One region of the Paracoccus sp. 08 genome, then DNA from elsewhere that is predicted to be linked to it. Evidence: riboswitches for the same ligand, from Rfam matches in the RefSeq annotation. Region 1 holds a riboswitch; each other region holds the start of a gene.

Region 1 (3,844 bases):
GGCGGACCGCGGCGATGTCCGACCGGACGCCGGTGGCGGTTTCGTTATGCGTGGCCAGGACCGCCTTGATGCGATGGGCCGTGTCGGCGGTCAGGATCTCCTCGAACCGGTCGGTGGGGATACCTTCGCCCCAGGACTGGTCCACGATCTGGACGTCAAGGCCGTGCCGCTGGCACATGTCGATCCAGCGGTGGCTGAACATGCCGTTGCGCGTGGCCAGAACCGCGTCGCCCGCCGACAGCGTGTTGGTGATCGCCGTCTCCCACCCGCCTGTGCCGGTGGAGGGGAACACGAAGACCTGCGCCTGCGTGGATTTCAGGACCTTTTTGACCCCCTCCAGCGCGGGATGCAGGATCTTTCCGAACATCGGGCTGCGATGGTCGATGGTGGGCATGTCGACGGCCTTGCGAAGCACCTCGGGGATGTTCGTCGGGCCGGGAATGAAGATCGGGTTCTGGGTGCTCACGGTCGGCTCCTCCTTGATGCGACAAGGTGTAGCACGGGTCCGCAAACCGGTAAATTTTTTTGAAATCGTTTTTCGGAAATCTGGTTTAATGCAGGTTTCGCAGCGAAATCATGGCTGCAATATTTTTTCATTGCTGGAAAACGGCTTTCATGAAATTATTTTTCTGTGGTGTTACAGACGGAAGGGGCGTGATTCCGATGCAGCAGCCGGTGCGCAAGCGGGGACGGCCAAAAGGCGGCAAGGCTGATCAGCCCGCCGCCAGCATCCAGGCCCTGGACCGCGGGCTGGACGTGCTGGAGGCCCTGGCCGCGCATGAGGGGATCACCCTGACCGGGCTGTCCACGCATCTGGACCAGTCCCCCGCCACCATGCACCGCGTCCTGGCCACCCTGGAACACCGTCGCTATGTCGAGAACAATCCCGACCGGCAGGAGTGGTTCATCGGCCCCGAGGCGTTCCGCCTTGGTTCGGCCTTCCTGCGCCGCACCAACATCGTCGAACGCAGCCGTGCGGTGATGCGCGACCTGATGGCCCTGACCGGAGAGACGGCCAACTTGGGCATCGAACGCGACGGCGACGTGCTGTTTGTCAGCCAGGTCGAGACGCATCAGACGATCCGCGCGTTTTTCCCGCCCGGCACCCGGTCTCCGCTGCACGCATCGGGAATCGGCAAGGCGCTGCTGGCGGCGTTCGATCAGACGCGGCTGGCGGTGTTCCTGCGCGACGCGACCTTCACCCGGTTCACGGACAAGACCATCGCCGACGCGGACGCGCTGCAGGCCGACATCGCCCTGATCCGCCATCGCGGCTTTGCCTTTGACGATGAGGAGCGCACCCTGGGAATGCGCTGTGTCGCGGCCTCCATCGTCAACAGCTATGGCGAGGCGGTGACCGGGGTGTCGGTGTCGGGCCCCACGAACCGCATGACCGATGCCGCCGTCGACCGCATCGGCGGCCTGGTCGCCACCGCGGCGGAACGGATTTCGGCCGATCTGGGATCGGGCCGGGGCGGGCGCTGACCGACTTTTGCCGGGCGTGGAACGGGTGGGCGAATCCCGTTGACAGCTCCGGGGCCTCTGCGCCACAAGGGCGCCGCTACGGTTCCGGCCTGCATGCCGGATCAAAAGGGAACACCGGTGACAATCCGGGGCTGCCCCCGCAACTGTAAGCGGAGAGCGATGGCCGATCATGCCACTGGAGCGATCCGGGAAGGCCGGCCAAGGCATCGACCCGCAAGCCAGGAGACCTGCCGCAGCACTCACCCATTTCCGGCGCGGGGCGTGCCAGGAAAGCGGCTGATCCGCAGTGGTGACAGTCACCGTCCTGCCGCGACCCACCGGGTCCGTGTGCCGGGCATTTCTGTTTGCCGCAGGCCGTGCCTGCCTTGAAAGGTCCGTGCCGATGCGCCGTCCGATCTGTCTTCTGGCGACGCTTGTCGCCCTTCCCGTGACCGCCGCCGCGCAAGGTCCGGCACCGGGGGAACCCATCCTGCTGGACGAGATCGTGCTGACCGCCGGCATCACGCCCGTGGCCCAGGACGGCTATGCCCGCGCCCACACCGTCCTGACCGCGACCGAGATCGAGGATCGCGGCATCGCCACCGTCCAGGACGCACTGCGCGCGCTGCCCGGCGTATCGGTCAGCGGCAGCGGCGCCAGCATCGCACAGGTCCGCATCCGCGGCGCCGAGGCGAACCACACCCTGATCCTGATCGACGGCATCGAGGCGGCGGGGGGCGAGGACGAATACGTCCTGACCGGGCTGGAGACCACCGACATCGACCGGATCGAGGTGCTGCGCGGGCCGCAATCGGTGTTCTATGGATCGAACGCCTCGGCGGGGGTGATCAACATCATCACCCGCGACGCGCCCCAGGGCCTGTCCTATGGCGGCTCGGTCGAGGCCGGGAACGGCGGGGCGGCCTCGATCCATGTCAGCCGTCGCGGGGAGCGGGGCGGGCTGCGGCTGTCGCTGTCGGCGCGCGACGATCTGGGCTATGACCAGTCGGGCGATGGCGGCGGCAAGGACGGGATCAACCGCAAGACCGCCGTCCTGTCCGGCGACGTCCAGGCCACCGACGATTTGCGCCTTGGGGTGGCGCTGCGCCAGTCCACCGAGGATTACGGCTTTGACGCCGAGAACTTTGCCGCGACCGATGCCGAAAGCTATCTGGTCGATGCCGACCTGTTCGGCCGCCGCGACGAGTTTCAGGGCGGGGTCTGGGCGGAACATACCGCGTTGGACGGCCGCCTGGTCCAGCGCCTGGACTATCAGCACAGCAACACCCGGCAGAGCCAGGACAACAGCCCGTTCCGGCGCGGCCAGACCGAAAAGCTGAAATATCGCGCCAGCCTGGGGTTGGACGGGTCGGCCGCCGATGCCTCGCAGCTGCTGAACCTCTTGGCGGAACATCAGCGCGACAGCAACTCGACTGCGCCGGGGCAGTCCCGGGAGATGTCGTCGGTCGCGCTGGAATACCGCGCGATGCTGGCCAGCGGACTGGATGTCCAGGCCGGGCTGCGCCACGACGCGAACCGCGTCTTTGCCGATTTCACCAGCTGGAACCTGGGTCTGTCCTGGCAGATGCCCGACCGTCCGTTCCGCCTGCACGCATCCGCCGGGACGGGGTTGGTGAACCCGTCCTATTTCGAGCTGTATGCCGATGCCGATTACGGAACCCTAGTCTATCAGGGCAATCCTGGTCTGCGCCCTGAAAAGAACCGTGGCTTTGATCTTGGTGTCGAGGCGCAGTTGCCCGACGGTCGCGGGATCGTCGACATCACTTACTTTAACGAGACGCTGGAGGACGAGATTGACGACTATGTAGTCGGGGTTCGGAACGGAGTTGAATTCTATTCCTATCTCAACCTTTCGGGCGAAAGCCCCCGCCACGGGGTGGAAATAGCAGCCCGCATCGTGGTGTCGGACGATCTGACCCTGGGCGCCAGCTATACCTATCTGGACGCGGAAAACCCCGACGGCAGCGTCAAGACCCGTCGCCCCCGGCACGAGGCCGGCCTGACCGCGACGCTGGCAATCCTGGACGGGCGCGGGTCGGTCACGGGCGATCTGCGTCACGTGGCGGGCACATTCGATGCCCAGATATGGAACGACGGTATCGTAGAAGAACTGCCGTCCTATACCGTGGTCAACCTTGCCGCGGGCTATGACCTGACGCCGAACGTGCGGGCGACGGCGCGGGTGGTGAACCTGTTCGACCGCGACTATTCGGATGTCTGGGGCTTTGCGAACCAGGGGCGGACCGGCACCATCGGCCTGCAGGCGCGCTGGTGATCCGCGGGCTGATCGGGCTGGCGCTGATGGCCGCCCCCGCATGGGCCGACGCGCCCGCGCGGGTGGTGTCGATCAACCTGTGCA
Region 2 (3,844 bases), on a different contig from region 1:
CGGCCTGGAACCCCAGCAGATCGTAATGGGACAGCCAGTCAAACAGCTGCGCGGGGTTGGGCAGGGCCGCGCAATCGGCCGGACCCGGAAAGGGAATGTGCAGGAAATGCCCGATCGGGTTTTCCACCCCCAGGGCACGCAGTTCGGCGGCCAGCGGGAACAGGTGATAATCCTGCACCCAGATCCGGTCATCGGGGCGCAGGACCGGCAGCAGCATCCGCGCGATGCGCTGGTTCACCCGTGCATATCCATCCAGGTATTCGGGCCGGATGCGCATCAGGTTGGGGCGCCCATGACACAGCGGCCACAGGATGGAGTTGGAATAGCCCAGATAGTATTCGTCATGCTCTTGCGGGGTCAGGTCAAAGGACAGCCGTTGGAACGCCGCGCCCGGATGGTCCTGCAGGTCGGGCGCGGGATCGTCCGTCACCTCGCCCGAGAAACCCACCCACACCCCGCCGGAACTGCGCAGCGCATCCTCCAGCGCCACCACCAGCCCGCCCGAAGGGTCGTCCCCCAGCGGCAGGCGGTTCGAGACGACGATCAGGCGCGGTTCGGTGGACATGGGCATTCCTCAGTTCAGCGATGCGTCAAGCCAAGCGGCCAGCGCGGCAGGGTCGGACAATCGGTGATGCGCGGCGGTGGGACCGTCGCCGATCTTGATGGCAAAGCCGCCGCGGGCCTGCGCCTCGGCCATGGCGGGTTCGTCGGTGGTATCGTCGCCCGCAAAGACCGGCACGCGCCCGGCAAAGGGCTCAAGCGTCATCAGATGCGACAGCGCGCTGTCCTTGCCGACGCCACCGGGGCGCAGCTCGACCGCCATCTTGGCGGGCTGCAGCACCAGATGCGGGTTCCGGTCGGCCAGATCCTGCATCACCTCCTCGACAAAGGCGCGCAGATCGGGGGCGTCCCGATAATGCAGTGCGACGCCATGGGGCTTTTCCTCGACCAGCAAGGCGGGATGGGGCGCGGCGGCGGCATGGGCCGCGGCATGAAGGGGGCCCGCGTCGAAATCGACCCGGTGCAGGGTCTGGATGCGGCCGGGGCGCAGCGACAGCTCTGCGCCGTGGCTGCCCGCCACGATGCCCTCGAACCCGTCCATATGTCCGCGCAGGTCGGCCACGTCGCGCCCCGAGATCAGCGCCACCGCGCCCCCCTGCCGCCGGTACAGCGCCGCCAGCCGGTCGCGCAGCGCCTGCGTGACAACGACCGCATCGGGCCGGGGGGCGATGTCGACCAGGCAGCCGTCGAAATCCAGGAACAGGGCGGCGTCGGGGGCAAGCGGGGGTGGGGTCACGTCAGGCGGGCTCCGGCGATTGGGATATACCAAAGGGAACCCGTGACTCCCCCCGAGGGTTCACCGCCGCGTGAGGTTTTTTGACCGCCGACCCGCGCGCGTCAGTATTCGACCCCGGCTTGCGCCTTGATCCCAGACCGGAACGGATGCTTGACCTGGGTCATCTCGGTCACCAGGTCGGCGGCCTCGATCAGCGCGTCGGGGGCGCCGCGCCCGGTCAGCACCACATGGGTCATGGCGGGCTTTTCCGCCTGCAGAAAGGCCACCACCTCGGCCGCGTCCAGATAACCATAGCGCAGCGCGATGTTGATCTCGTCCAGCAGGACCATGCGGATGGCCGGGTCACGGATCAGGTCCTGCGCGCGCGCCCATCCGGCCTGCGCCATGGCGATGTCGCGGGACTTGTCCTGCGTCTCCCAGGTAAAGCCCTCGCCCATGGCGTGGAACTGACAGATGTCGGTGAAATGCGTGGTCAGCAGCGTGCGTTCGCCCGTGTCCCACGCGCCCTTGATGAACTGCACAACGGCGCAGGGCATCGCGTGCGCGATGGAGCGCATGATCATGCCGAACCCCGACGACGACTTGCCCTTGCCCGGCCCGGTATGGACGATGATCAGGCCCTTTTCGCCGGTCTTGGTCTCCATCATGCGGTCGCGGGCGGCCTTTTTCCTGGCCATCTTGGCGGCGTGGCGGTCCTGATCCTCGGCGGAAATCGGGTCGGTCTGCGTCATCGGGTCGCTCCTTGCGGTTGACAAACGGCGGGTGCGGGGGMTTGGGTGAGGGCGTGTTGGTTCCTGTCTATGACAGGCGAAGAGGGAATGCGACAAGGCCCCGGGTCATCAGACCCGCGACCCCAAGCGCAGCCGCCCCCGCGACCGTGACCGGAGAGGTCGCCCGATCCACTGGCCCCGATTGGGGCTGGGAAGGTGGGACGACCGTCGGGGCATCCGCCCCTGGATCCGCAAGCCGGGAGACCTGCCAGCACCTGACGATGACGGGCGAACGGGGTGTTTCGCGACCGGCAGGTGATGGCCGGATGCCCCGTGCCGCCTCCTCTCGGACGCCCCTTGCCGCAACAAGGAAGGGGCCGCGATGCGCGCCGTTCTGCATGTCTGCACCACCTGTCGCGGCACCGTGCCCGACCCGGTTCCCGATGCCGCAGGGACCGATGCCGCAAGGACGGATGCCCTTGGCCTGGACGCGCCGCGCCTTGGCGCTCGGCTGCACGACCTGCTGTCCCGCACCGCCCCCGACGGCGTCGAGATCCGCCCCGTCGAATGCCTTTCCGCCTGTTCGCAGGGCTGTTCCGTCGCGCTGTCCGCGCCGGGCAAGTGGTCCTATGTCTATGGCCGCCTGACGCTGGACGACGCCGCCGACATCCTGTCGGGCGCGCGCGCCTATGCCGGAACCGCCGACGGCATCGTGCCGTGGCGCGAACGCCCCGCCGTCTTCCGCAAGCAGAGCCTTGCCCGCATCCCCCCGCATACCCTGTCGCAGGAGTGACCATGATCGACCTTATCAAGACCCCCGTCACCGTGATCACCGGCTTTCTGGGGTCGGGCAAGACGACCCTGGTGCGCCATCTGATGGCCAACCCCCAGGGGCTGCGCCTTGCGGTGATCGTGAACGAATTCGGCACGATGGGTGTCGATGGAGAGATCCTGAAGGGTTGCGCCGATGCCGCCTGCCCGGCCGAGAATATCGTCGAGCTGTCGAACGGCTGCATCTGCTGCACCGTCGCCGACGACTTCATCCCCACGCTGGAGGCGCTGATGGCGCTTCCCGCCCGGCCGGACCACATCCTGATCGAGACGTCCGGGCTGGCGCTGCCGAAACCGTTGCTCAAGGCCTTCGACTGGCCCGCCATCCGCTCGCGCATCACCGTGGACGGGGTGATCGCCCTGGCCGACGCCGAGGCCGTGGCGGCCGGCCGCTTTGCCCCGGACGTGGCGGCGGTGGACGCGCAGCGCGCCGCCGACCCCGGCCTGGACCACGAGACGCCCCTGTCCGAGGTCTTCGAGGATCAGATCGCCTGCGCCGACGTGATCCTGCTGACCAAGGCCGATCTGGCCGGGCCGGAGGGCGTCGCCGCCGCCCGCGCCGCGATCGAGGCAGAGCTGCCCCGCCCCCTGCCCATCCTGACCGTGACCGAGGGCGCGGTCGATCCGCGCCTGGTCCTGGGCCTGGGCAAGGCCGCCGAGGACGACCTGGACGCCCGCCCCAGCCATCACGACGGCGCCGACGACCACGAGCATGAGGATTTCGACACCGTCGTCATTGACCTGCCCGAAATCACCGACCCGGCCGATCTGGCCGCCCGCATCGCCCGTCTGGCCGCCGAGCAGAACGTGCTGCGCGTCAAGGGCCATGTCGCCGTCGCGGGCAAGCCCATGCGCCTTCTGGTGCAGGCCGTGGGCGCCCGGGTGCGCCATCAGTACGACCGCCCCTGGGGCCAGACCCCGCGCCGGTCGCGCCTTGTGGTGATCGCGGAGCACGACGACGTGAACCCCGACGCGATCCGCGCCGTGCTGGAGGCCGTGCCAGCAT
Region 3 (3,844 bases), on a different contig from region 1:
ATCTCGTTCGTCTACGGGGGCTTGCTGTGCACCGCGCGCGACCGGCACATCCGGGTCGTCCTGGTCTATGACCTGCTGCCGCCAGCCGCGCGGCGCGTGGCCGACATCCTCATCTCGGCAATCTGCGGCCTGTCCTCCGGCGCCTTCGCCTGGGCGGCCTGGCAGATGGTCAAGCGGTCCGCCTGGCGCCCCGACGGCAGCTTTCACCTCGAGACTTCGGGTTCGGCCTGGAACCCGGCCTATCCGGGCGTGCTCAAGGTTCTGCTGATGGTGGCGCTGGCGATCATGGCCCTGCAATTCGCCATCCTGACCGTCAACTATGCCCGCGGGCACAAGGGAGCCCGCTGATGGAGATCTTCGGTTCGCTGCAATCCCTGGGGATCGAGGCCGGGACGGGCCTTCTGTTCGCGCTGCTGCTGCTTTTGCTGCTGACGGGCATCCCGCTGGCCTTCGTCACGCTGCTGGTCACGCTGATCTTTGCCCTGGGGTGGTTCGGCCCGAACGTCGTGCCGCTGATCACCAGCCGCGTCTATACCTTCGTGTCCAGCTTCGTCTTCGTGTCGGTGCCGATGTTCGTGCTGATGGCCGCGATCCTGGACCGCAGCGGCATCGCCCGCGACCTGTTCGAGGCGATGCGCCTGGTCGGCGGCCGCATCCGCGGCGGCGTGGCGGTCCAGACGATCTTCGTGGCCGTCATCCTAGCCGCCATGTCCGGCATCATCGGAGGAGAGGTCGTGCTGCTGGGCCTGATCGCGCTGCCCCAGATGCTGGCCCAGGGCTATGACCGCAAGCTGGCCATCGGGGTCGTCTGCGCGGGCGGCAGCCTGGGGACCATGGTGCCGCCTTCGATCGTGCTGATCATCTATGGCCTGACCGCGAACGTCTCGATCGGCGACCTGTTCACGGCCGCCTTCGTGCCGGGCTTCATGCTGGCGCTGCTCTATGTGGCCTATGTGCTGATCCGTGCCTGGCTGACGCCGGGCGACGTCCCCCCGGCCGTCACCGCCCGCGTCCCGCGGGACGAAAAGCTGCGCCTGCTCAAGGGCCTGTTCCTGCCGATCCTGGTCGTGATTATGGTGCTGGGCTCCATCTATGGCGGCATCGCATCCGTGACCGAGGCCAGCGCCGTGGGCGTGGCGGGCGTGCTGATCTCGACCGTGATCCGCGGCGAATTCACCTGGGGCCTTCTGCGCGGCGCGGCAATGCAGACGCTGCAGACGGTCGGCATGATCGTCTGGATCGGCATCGGCGCATCCGCCCTGGTGGGCGTCTTCAACCTGATGGGCGGCATCAACTTCGTGTCGGAACTGATCACCGGCATCAGCGACAACCCGACGATCATCATCCTGTTCATGATGGCGATCCTGTTCGTGCTAGGCATGTTCCTGGACTGGGTAGGCATCGCGCTGCTGACCATGCCGATCTTCGTGCCGATCATCGTCAGCCTGGGATACGACCCCGTCTGGTTCGGCGTGCTGTTCGCGATGAATATGCAGGTCAGCTTCCTGTCGCCGCCCTTCGGGCCCGCCGCCTTCTACCTGAAGTCGGTGACCCCGCCGGACATCTCGCTGGGAGAGATCTTCCGCGCCCTGCTGCCCTTCATAGGGTTGCAGATCCTGGCGGTGGGCCTGCTGATCCTGTTCCCGGCCCTGGCGATCTACTGATCGCCTGCCGTGGATCGGGGGGCATGCCGGATGCGGCGTGCCCCCTTTTCGTTCGGGGACAGGAATGTTGCACCGGCAGGCGGATTGACGGACAATCGGGATCCGTCACCCAAGGCTGACCCAACCATGCACGACCCCGAACCCGTCCCCCGCCCGGACCTGTTCACGAACAAGGACCATGACGCCTGGCTGGAGCAGTTCCTGTTCCTGCGTTACACCCTGCACATGCCGGCCGAACGCATCGCCCAGATCGACTACGGCCTTGATCCCGACCATCCCGACGCCCCGATCGCAGGCCTGTTCTGGGGCAGTCAGATCGAGCGGGACTATCCCCGGCTGGACCTCCGCCACCTGTGGCGAAAGAGGCCCGGCCAGGTTTGAAGCCCTGCGGTGTCAGGCGCCCCATCGCCCGGCGGTCTGAGGTCCTGCATCCGTCCCCCCCGTCCATGCCACCGATCCTTCCCTAGCAGGGAGGACCGCGACCAATGTCCTGACCCCGCAGGGCGCCCGCGCGTTCGGCCAGCGGCGCACCGGTCGCCGGGGTCAGGCTGGCATAAGCCGTGGGTGTCGCAGTGCGTCGGCCGTGGTGGCCGGGTCGGCTGCGGGCTGCTTGCCGCGGCGGTTGACTTTGTCCCAACCTGGCGGCATTTCCGTCCGTGATGGTTCCCGTGCCGGCCAAGGCCCCGGCAGGGTGAAAAGGGAACGTGGTGAGGTGTAGCCATCAGGCGCCGAATCCGCGACTGCCCCCGCAACTGTAAGCGGTAGCCGACCCCATGATGCCACTGGCGCCCCCTGCGCCGGGAAGGCGGGGAAGGCCGCGATCCGCAAGTCAGGAGACCTGCCATCATGACTTGAACCAACCCGGGCGGGGTGCCCCGGAGAAAGACCGCATGCGCCGATCCACGGCCTTCGTCCGACGCGACCGCGAAGGCGGGTGGGACCCCGGTGACGCCGCTGCGCCTTTTTCAGCCCCGTCCTTCGTTTCATGAAGGACGACCATGACGACCAGAATCTTCCTGACGACCGCGGTGGCGCTGGGCCTGGGCCAGGCGGCCCTTGCCGCGCCGACCGACTATCCGCTGGTGATCGACAATTGCGGGCACCGGGTGACCATCCCCGCGCGTCCCGACAACGTCGTGTCGATCGGCCAGTCCACGACCGAGATCCTGTATGCGCTGGGCCAGGCGGACCGGATGGCCGGGACCGCGCTGTGGTTCACCCCGGTGCTGCCCGCCTTTGCGGAGGATGACGCCACGGTGGACCGCATCAGCGACGACACGCCCAGCTTTGAATCGGTGGTGAACCGGCGCCCCGGCTTCGTGCCGACGATGTTCGCCTGGATGATCGGGGACCAAGGGGCGGTCGGCACGCGCCGACAGTTCGCCGATCTGGGCATTCCGGCCTATGTCATGCCCACGGACTGCCAAGGCAAGGACAACAGCGTGGGCGCCGACGGCACCCGCCTTGCGCCCTTCGACATCGCGACGCTGTGGGACGGCATCGACCAGATCGCGCGGGTCATGGACGCGCAGGACGCGGGCCGTGCGCTGATCGCCGACCTGCAGGCCCGAGAGGCGGCGGTCGTGGACCGCGCCCGGGCGATGGACCTGCCGGATGCGTCCGCGGCGGTCTGGTTCTCCTCGGCCGATCTGGCGCTGGACCCCTACATGGCGGGCGGGATGGGCGTCCCGGCCTGGATGATGGACCGCCTTGGCCTGCGCAACGTTGTGACCTCGGACGAGGAATGGCCCGCCGTGGGGTGGGAGACGATCGCCCGTGCCGACCCCTCGGTGCTGGTGATCGCGCGCATGGACCGCCGCCGCTTTCCCGCCGACGATGTCGAGGCAAAGCTGCGCTTTCTGAAGACGGACCCGGTCACGCGCCGGATGACCGCCGTGCGCCGGGATCGCGTCGTCATCCTGGACGCCGAGGCGCTGCATCCCGGCATCCGCATGATCGACGGGCTGGAGGCCTTGGCGGCGGGCATGGACGGGCTGTCCGAATGACCGCCGATGTCGGGGTGCCGACCGTCCGCCGCCCCTTGGCCCCGGTCTGGCTGTGGGTGTCGCTGCTGATCGTGGCGGCCCCCCTGGTCGGCACCGCCCTGGGGGAAACGCCGATCCCCCTCTCGACGGTCTGGCAGGCGCTGGCCAACCAGATGCTGGGTGCGGGCTATCCGC
Region 4 (3,844 bases), on a different contig from region 1:
TCAAACTAAACCTTACAGTGTGTAACCTTGATTTTGCGCAAATTCCCCATATCCGCGGATCGTCCCGCGGACCCATGCCTTACCCCTGGCCGCGGCGGTCATTGTCGTCGCAGTCCGGGTATCGAAAGAATTCGGTCATGACCTTGAACTGGAAAAGTGCGGGTGACCCTGGCGCCGGGTCCGCCGCCGCAGATGGCACCCCGCGACGGCACATGTCCGGAATGGACGTTCCGCCGACCGATTCGGGCCTGATCCGTCTTTACGAAAACGGCGTGCTGCGTCCGACGCGGACGCCAGTCTTCGACCGCGTCGTCGAGCAGGCGCGGCGGATATTCTCCTGCCAGGCCAGCCTGCTGACGATCATCGACGAGGCGAACGACCGCCAGTTCTTCAAGGCCGAGGCGGGCCTGATGCTGACCGCGGACGAGGATCGCGTCACGTCGCTTGCCTATTCCTTCTGTCGGATCGTCGTCGCGAATTCCGCGCCGCTGGTCATCGCGGATGCCCGGATCGACCCGCGGTTCAGCGGGCATCTGGCAATCGGCAGGTTCGGCGTGGTCGCCTATCTGGGCGTGCCGGTCAAGGACGAGACGGGCAGGGCCATCGCCGCCCTCTGCGTGGCCGAAAGCAGGCCGCGGGACTGGACCTCGGCCAATGTCGAGGTGCTGCAGGCTTTCGCGGAAGGTGTCTCGACGCAGATCAAGACGATGGTCCTGTTCGAACGGATGCGGACCGCCATCGGTCAGGAACCGGGCGGCGCCTCGGCCCTGCCACAGCCTGCCAGCGCGGTCCTGACCTATCACCATGCCCCCGATGGGACCGAGACGATCGACGCCGCGACCGCGGAGACGCAGCAGATCTGGGGCATCCCGGCCGCCGAATACATGGCGCGGTTCGGCGATGTCTTCGCCTTCTGCATGGTCGAGGATTATCCGCTGGCCCGCGCATCGTTCGGAAACTCTGCCGCTGGAATGATCCCATGGCACCATCGCTGGCGCATCCGTCTGCCTGACGGTCAGGTCAAGTGGCTGGAGGGGCATGGGCTTCCCGCATCCGGTCGGAACGGCGGGCTGACATGGGACTGCACGATCAACGACGCGACCCGCCTGACATCCTGACGTCCCGCGCGCCGGTCACGCTGCATCGTCGCGGGCCAGCAGATAGCAATCCATGATCCAGCCATGCGCGGCCCGGGCGGCGGCGCGTGCCGCCTCGATCCGCGGTCCGGCCTCGGTCAAGGGGCCCGCCTCCAGCAGCTGTTCGGGCATGCCCAGATAGGCGCCCCACCAGATCCGCAGGCCCTGCGGGGGCAGCGTCGCAAAGGCGCAGGTGCCGTCCAGCATCACCACGACCCGTTCGGCGTCGCCGGGAAAGCCCGCGTCGCGCAGCCGCCGCCCGGTGGTGATCCGCACCTCGGATCCCAGGGCGTTCAGCGGAATGGCATGGGCAGCGCACAGGGCCTGGATCGCGGTGATTCCCGGGATCACCCGTGCGCGCCAGTCCAGACGCGCGGCAATGCGCAGGCTGCTGTCATAGAGCGACGGGTCGCCCCAGACCAGCATCGCCACCGTCCCGCCCTGCGGCAGCGCCGCCGCGACGGCCGCCGCCCAAGCTTGCGCGATGGCATCATGCCATTGGTCGACGGCCTCCAGATAGGGCAGGTTTGCATCGCGCACCGGCAGGTCGATCTGGGCCACGGCGCCGCCGGGGCGGTGGCGGTCCAGCATCGCGCGGCGCAGATGGGCCAGATCCTCCTTCCCGGCGCCCTTGCGGGGGATCAGGACCAGATCGGCCTCCTGCAGGGCGCGGACGCCCTGCAGGGTCAGGTGGTCGGGATGGCCCGTGCCGGCCCCGATCAGCACCAGATCGATCATGCGTAGAGCCGGGGCGTCACCAGCCCGCTGCCGCGCAGGCCGCGCGCCGCCTTGGCGCCCGCCAGCGCGGCCAGATCGACCAGCGGCTCGACCACGATGACCAGCAGATAGGCCGCGCCGAAGGACAGGACCCCCGCCGTCGCACCGGCGCCCTGACCATAGAACGCCCAGAACGCGACCCAGGCCACGATGCCCCCCTGATAGGCCGCCGACAACGCCAGCGCCTGACCATAGCGCAGGTCCACATAGGCGGTGTCCGGCGCAATCACCCGCCGCGCCACCGCCTGCAGCGCGAATAGCGGCACCAGCAGTGTGGTCACGTTCATCCCGTATTGCGGCAGATCGAACGGCGCGAAGAACAGTCCCTGGATCAGCAGGCCCAGGGCCAGCCCGATCGCCGCCGGCGCCGCGCCCAGGATCAGGAACAGCGTCGATCCCAGGATTAGGTGCACCTCGGACACGCCCACGGGCGCGGTGGGCAGGACCTGGAAGAACACGAAGGTCGCGGCCGTCGCCAGCGCCCCGCGCGCCGCCAGCGACGCCCCGCCCTGCGCGCGCAGGGCCTGGGCCGCCAGCCTCAGCGCGTAAAGCCCGGCCGTGGCGGCCGTGGCATAGCCCAGTATCAGCTTGGCGCCGGTGACGACGCCCTCTTCGATATGCATGTCATCCTCCTGTGGCCGTCCACCCGACGGCATGGGGTTGCCTGACATGGCCGGTTTCCTGGCTTGCGGGTCCGGGCGCGGCGTCGGCCTTCCCGGATCGCTCCAGTGGCATGGGTGACGCGCGCTCTCCGCATACAGTCGCGGGGGCGGCCGGGGCTTCGGGTGCCGCGATTGGGTCCACCCTTCCCCGTTCCCGATGAAGCCCGGCGTTTCACGCCTGACGGGCACCATTCAGAGGGTCAGATAGACGGGATCGCAGGGCCTGCGTCAAGTCGCGGCCGGGGCGATCAGGTGAAAGAACGTGCCGGTCACATGCCCGCCCCCGGACATCGTCCGGTGGCTGCCGGTTTCCTCCACCGCGGCGCCGGTCGCGTCGGTCACGCGCGCCAAGGGCGCATCGGGCTGGGACAGGATCGAGGCATAGTGGAATTCATGCCCCCGCAGCGCCGTGCGACCCAGTCCCGGCAGGGCCGTCAGCGGATCGGCGCGGCGGTATCCCAGATGCATGCGGCGCTTGGCATAGCTGGTCTCCAGCCGCAGAAGCCCCAACATCTGGTGTCGCTTTCCAGCAGCGTCCACCAGACCTGCCCCAAGCGCCATGTATCCCCCGCATTCCCCATGCACCGGCCGCGTTCCCGCAAAGCGGTGCATGGCCGTGCGGAACCCGTCGCAGGCGGCCAGCCGGGGCGCGTGCAACTCCGGGTATCCCCCCGGCAGCCAGCAGCAGTCGGCGCTGTCATCCGGCCCCTGATCCGCCAGTGGCGAGAACGGCAGGATCGTGGCCCCCGCGCGCCGCCACGCCTCCAGCACATGCGGATAGACGAAGCTGAAGGCCGCGTCGCGGGCCAGCGCGATCCGCCCGCCGGGGGGCGTCAGCGGACGCGGCGCGGCGGCCTCGGGCAGGGCGCGATGGGCGGCGGCGGCGATGATCGCCTCCAGGTCGCAATGCGCGGCGATGAAATCGCCCGCATGGTCCAGGATGGCCTGCAGGCCCGCGGTCTCCTCGGCCTGGATCAGGCCCAGATGGCGTTCGGGCAGGGTGATGTTGCCCTGCCGCGGCAGGCTGCCCAGCACCCGGATGCCCGCCTGCGTCATCCCCTCACGGATCAGCCGGTCATGGCGCGGCGAGGCCACGCGGTTCAGCACCACCCCCGCAAAGGGCAGGTCGGGGCGCAGCGTGGCAAAGCCCCGCGCCGTGGCCGCCGCCGACTGTGCCTGCCCGCTGACATCCAGGATCAGCACCACGGGCCAGCCCATCATCTGGGCGATTTCGGCGCTGGAGCCGATGCCGGTTTCCCCCGCCGTCGC

Evidence for each region. Region 1 has a riboswitch for cobalamin ahead of GBO37_RS14445 (TonB-dependent siderophore receptor). Riboswitches for the same ligand answer to the same signal wherever they lie in the genome.
Region 2: another riboswitch for cobalamin. It lies ahead of GBO37_RS13380 (DUF1636 domain-containing protein); the one in region 1 lies ahead of GBO37_RS14445 (TonB-dependent siderophore receptor).
Region 3: another riboswitch for cobalamin. It lies ahead of GBO37_RS02435 (ABC transporter substrate-binding protein); the one in region 1 lies ahead of GBO37_RS14445 (TonB-dependent siderophore receptor).
Region 4: another riboswitch for cobalamin. It lies ahead of GBO37_RS09615 (energy-coupling factor ABC transporter permease); the one in region 1 lies ahead of GBO37_RS14445 (TonB-dependent siderophore receptor).

The regions. Positions count from the first base shown of each region.
Region 1 covers NZ_WEKR01000064.1:85,635-89,478, forward strand. The annotation lists gene bhcA (L-aspartate--glyoxylate aminotransferase BhcA) at 1-466, opposite strand, end outside; gene bhcR (HTH-type transcriptional regulator BhcR) at 664-1,485, shown strand; cobalamin riboswitch at 1,548-1,735, shown strand; gene GBO37_RS14445 (TonB-dependent siderophore receptor) at 1,868-3,760, shown strand; gene GBO37_RS14450 (ABC transporter substrate-binding protein) at 3,757-3,844, shown strand, end outside.
Region 2 covers NZ_WEKR01000044.1:1,977-5,820, forward strand. The annotation lists gene GBO37_RS13365 (trehalose-6-phosphate synthase) at 1-565, opposite strand, end outside; gene otsB (trehalose-phosphatase) at 575-1,297, opposite strand; gene cobO (cob(I)yrinic acid a,c-diamide adenosyltransferase) at 1,399-2,028, opposite strand; cobalamin riboswitch at 2,069-2,295, shown strand; gene GBO37_RS13380 (DUF1636 domain-containing protein) at 2,390-2,800, shown strand; gene cobW (cobalamin biosynthesis protein CobW) at 2,803-3,844, shown strand, end outside.
Region 3 covers NZ_WEKR01000005.1:59,448-63,291, reverse strand. The annotation lists gene GBO37_RS02450 (TRAP transporter small permease subunit) at 1-348, shown strand, start outside; gene GBO37_RS02445 (TRAP transporter large permease subunit) at 348-1,664, shown strand; gene GBO37_RS02440 (hypothetical protein) at 1,791-2,045, shown strand; cobalamin riboswitch at 2,308-2,525, shown strand; gene GBO37_RS02435 (ABC transporter substrate-binding protein) at 2,663-3,670, shown strand; gene GBO37_RS02430 (iron ABC transporter permease) at 3,667-3,844, shown strand, end outside.
Region 4 covers NZ_WEKR01000022.1:32,412-36,255, forward strand. The annotation lists gene GBO37_RS09605 (GAF domain-containing protein) at 222-1,118, shown strand; gene cobF (precorrin-6A synthase (deacetylating)) at 1,134-1,874, opposite strand; gene GBO37_RS09615 (energy-coupling factor ABC transporter permease) at 1,871-2,536, opposite strand; cobalamin riboswitch at 2,567-2,783, opposite strand; gene GBO37_RS09620 (cobyrinate a,c-diamide synthase) at 2,804-3,844, opposite strand, start outside.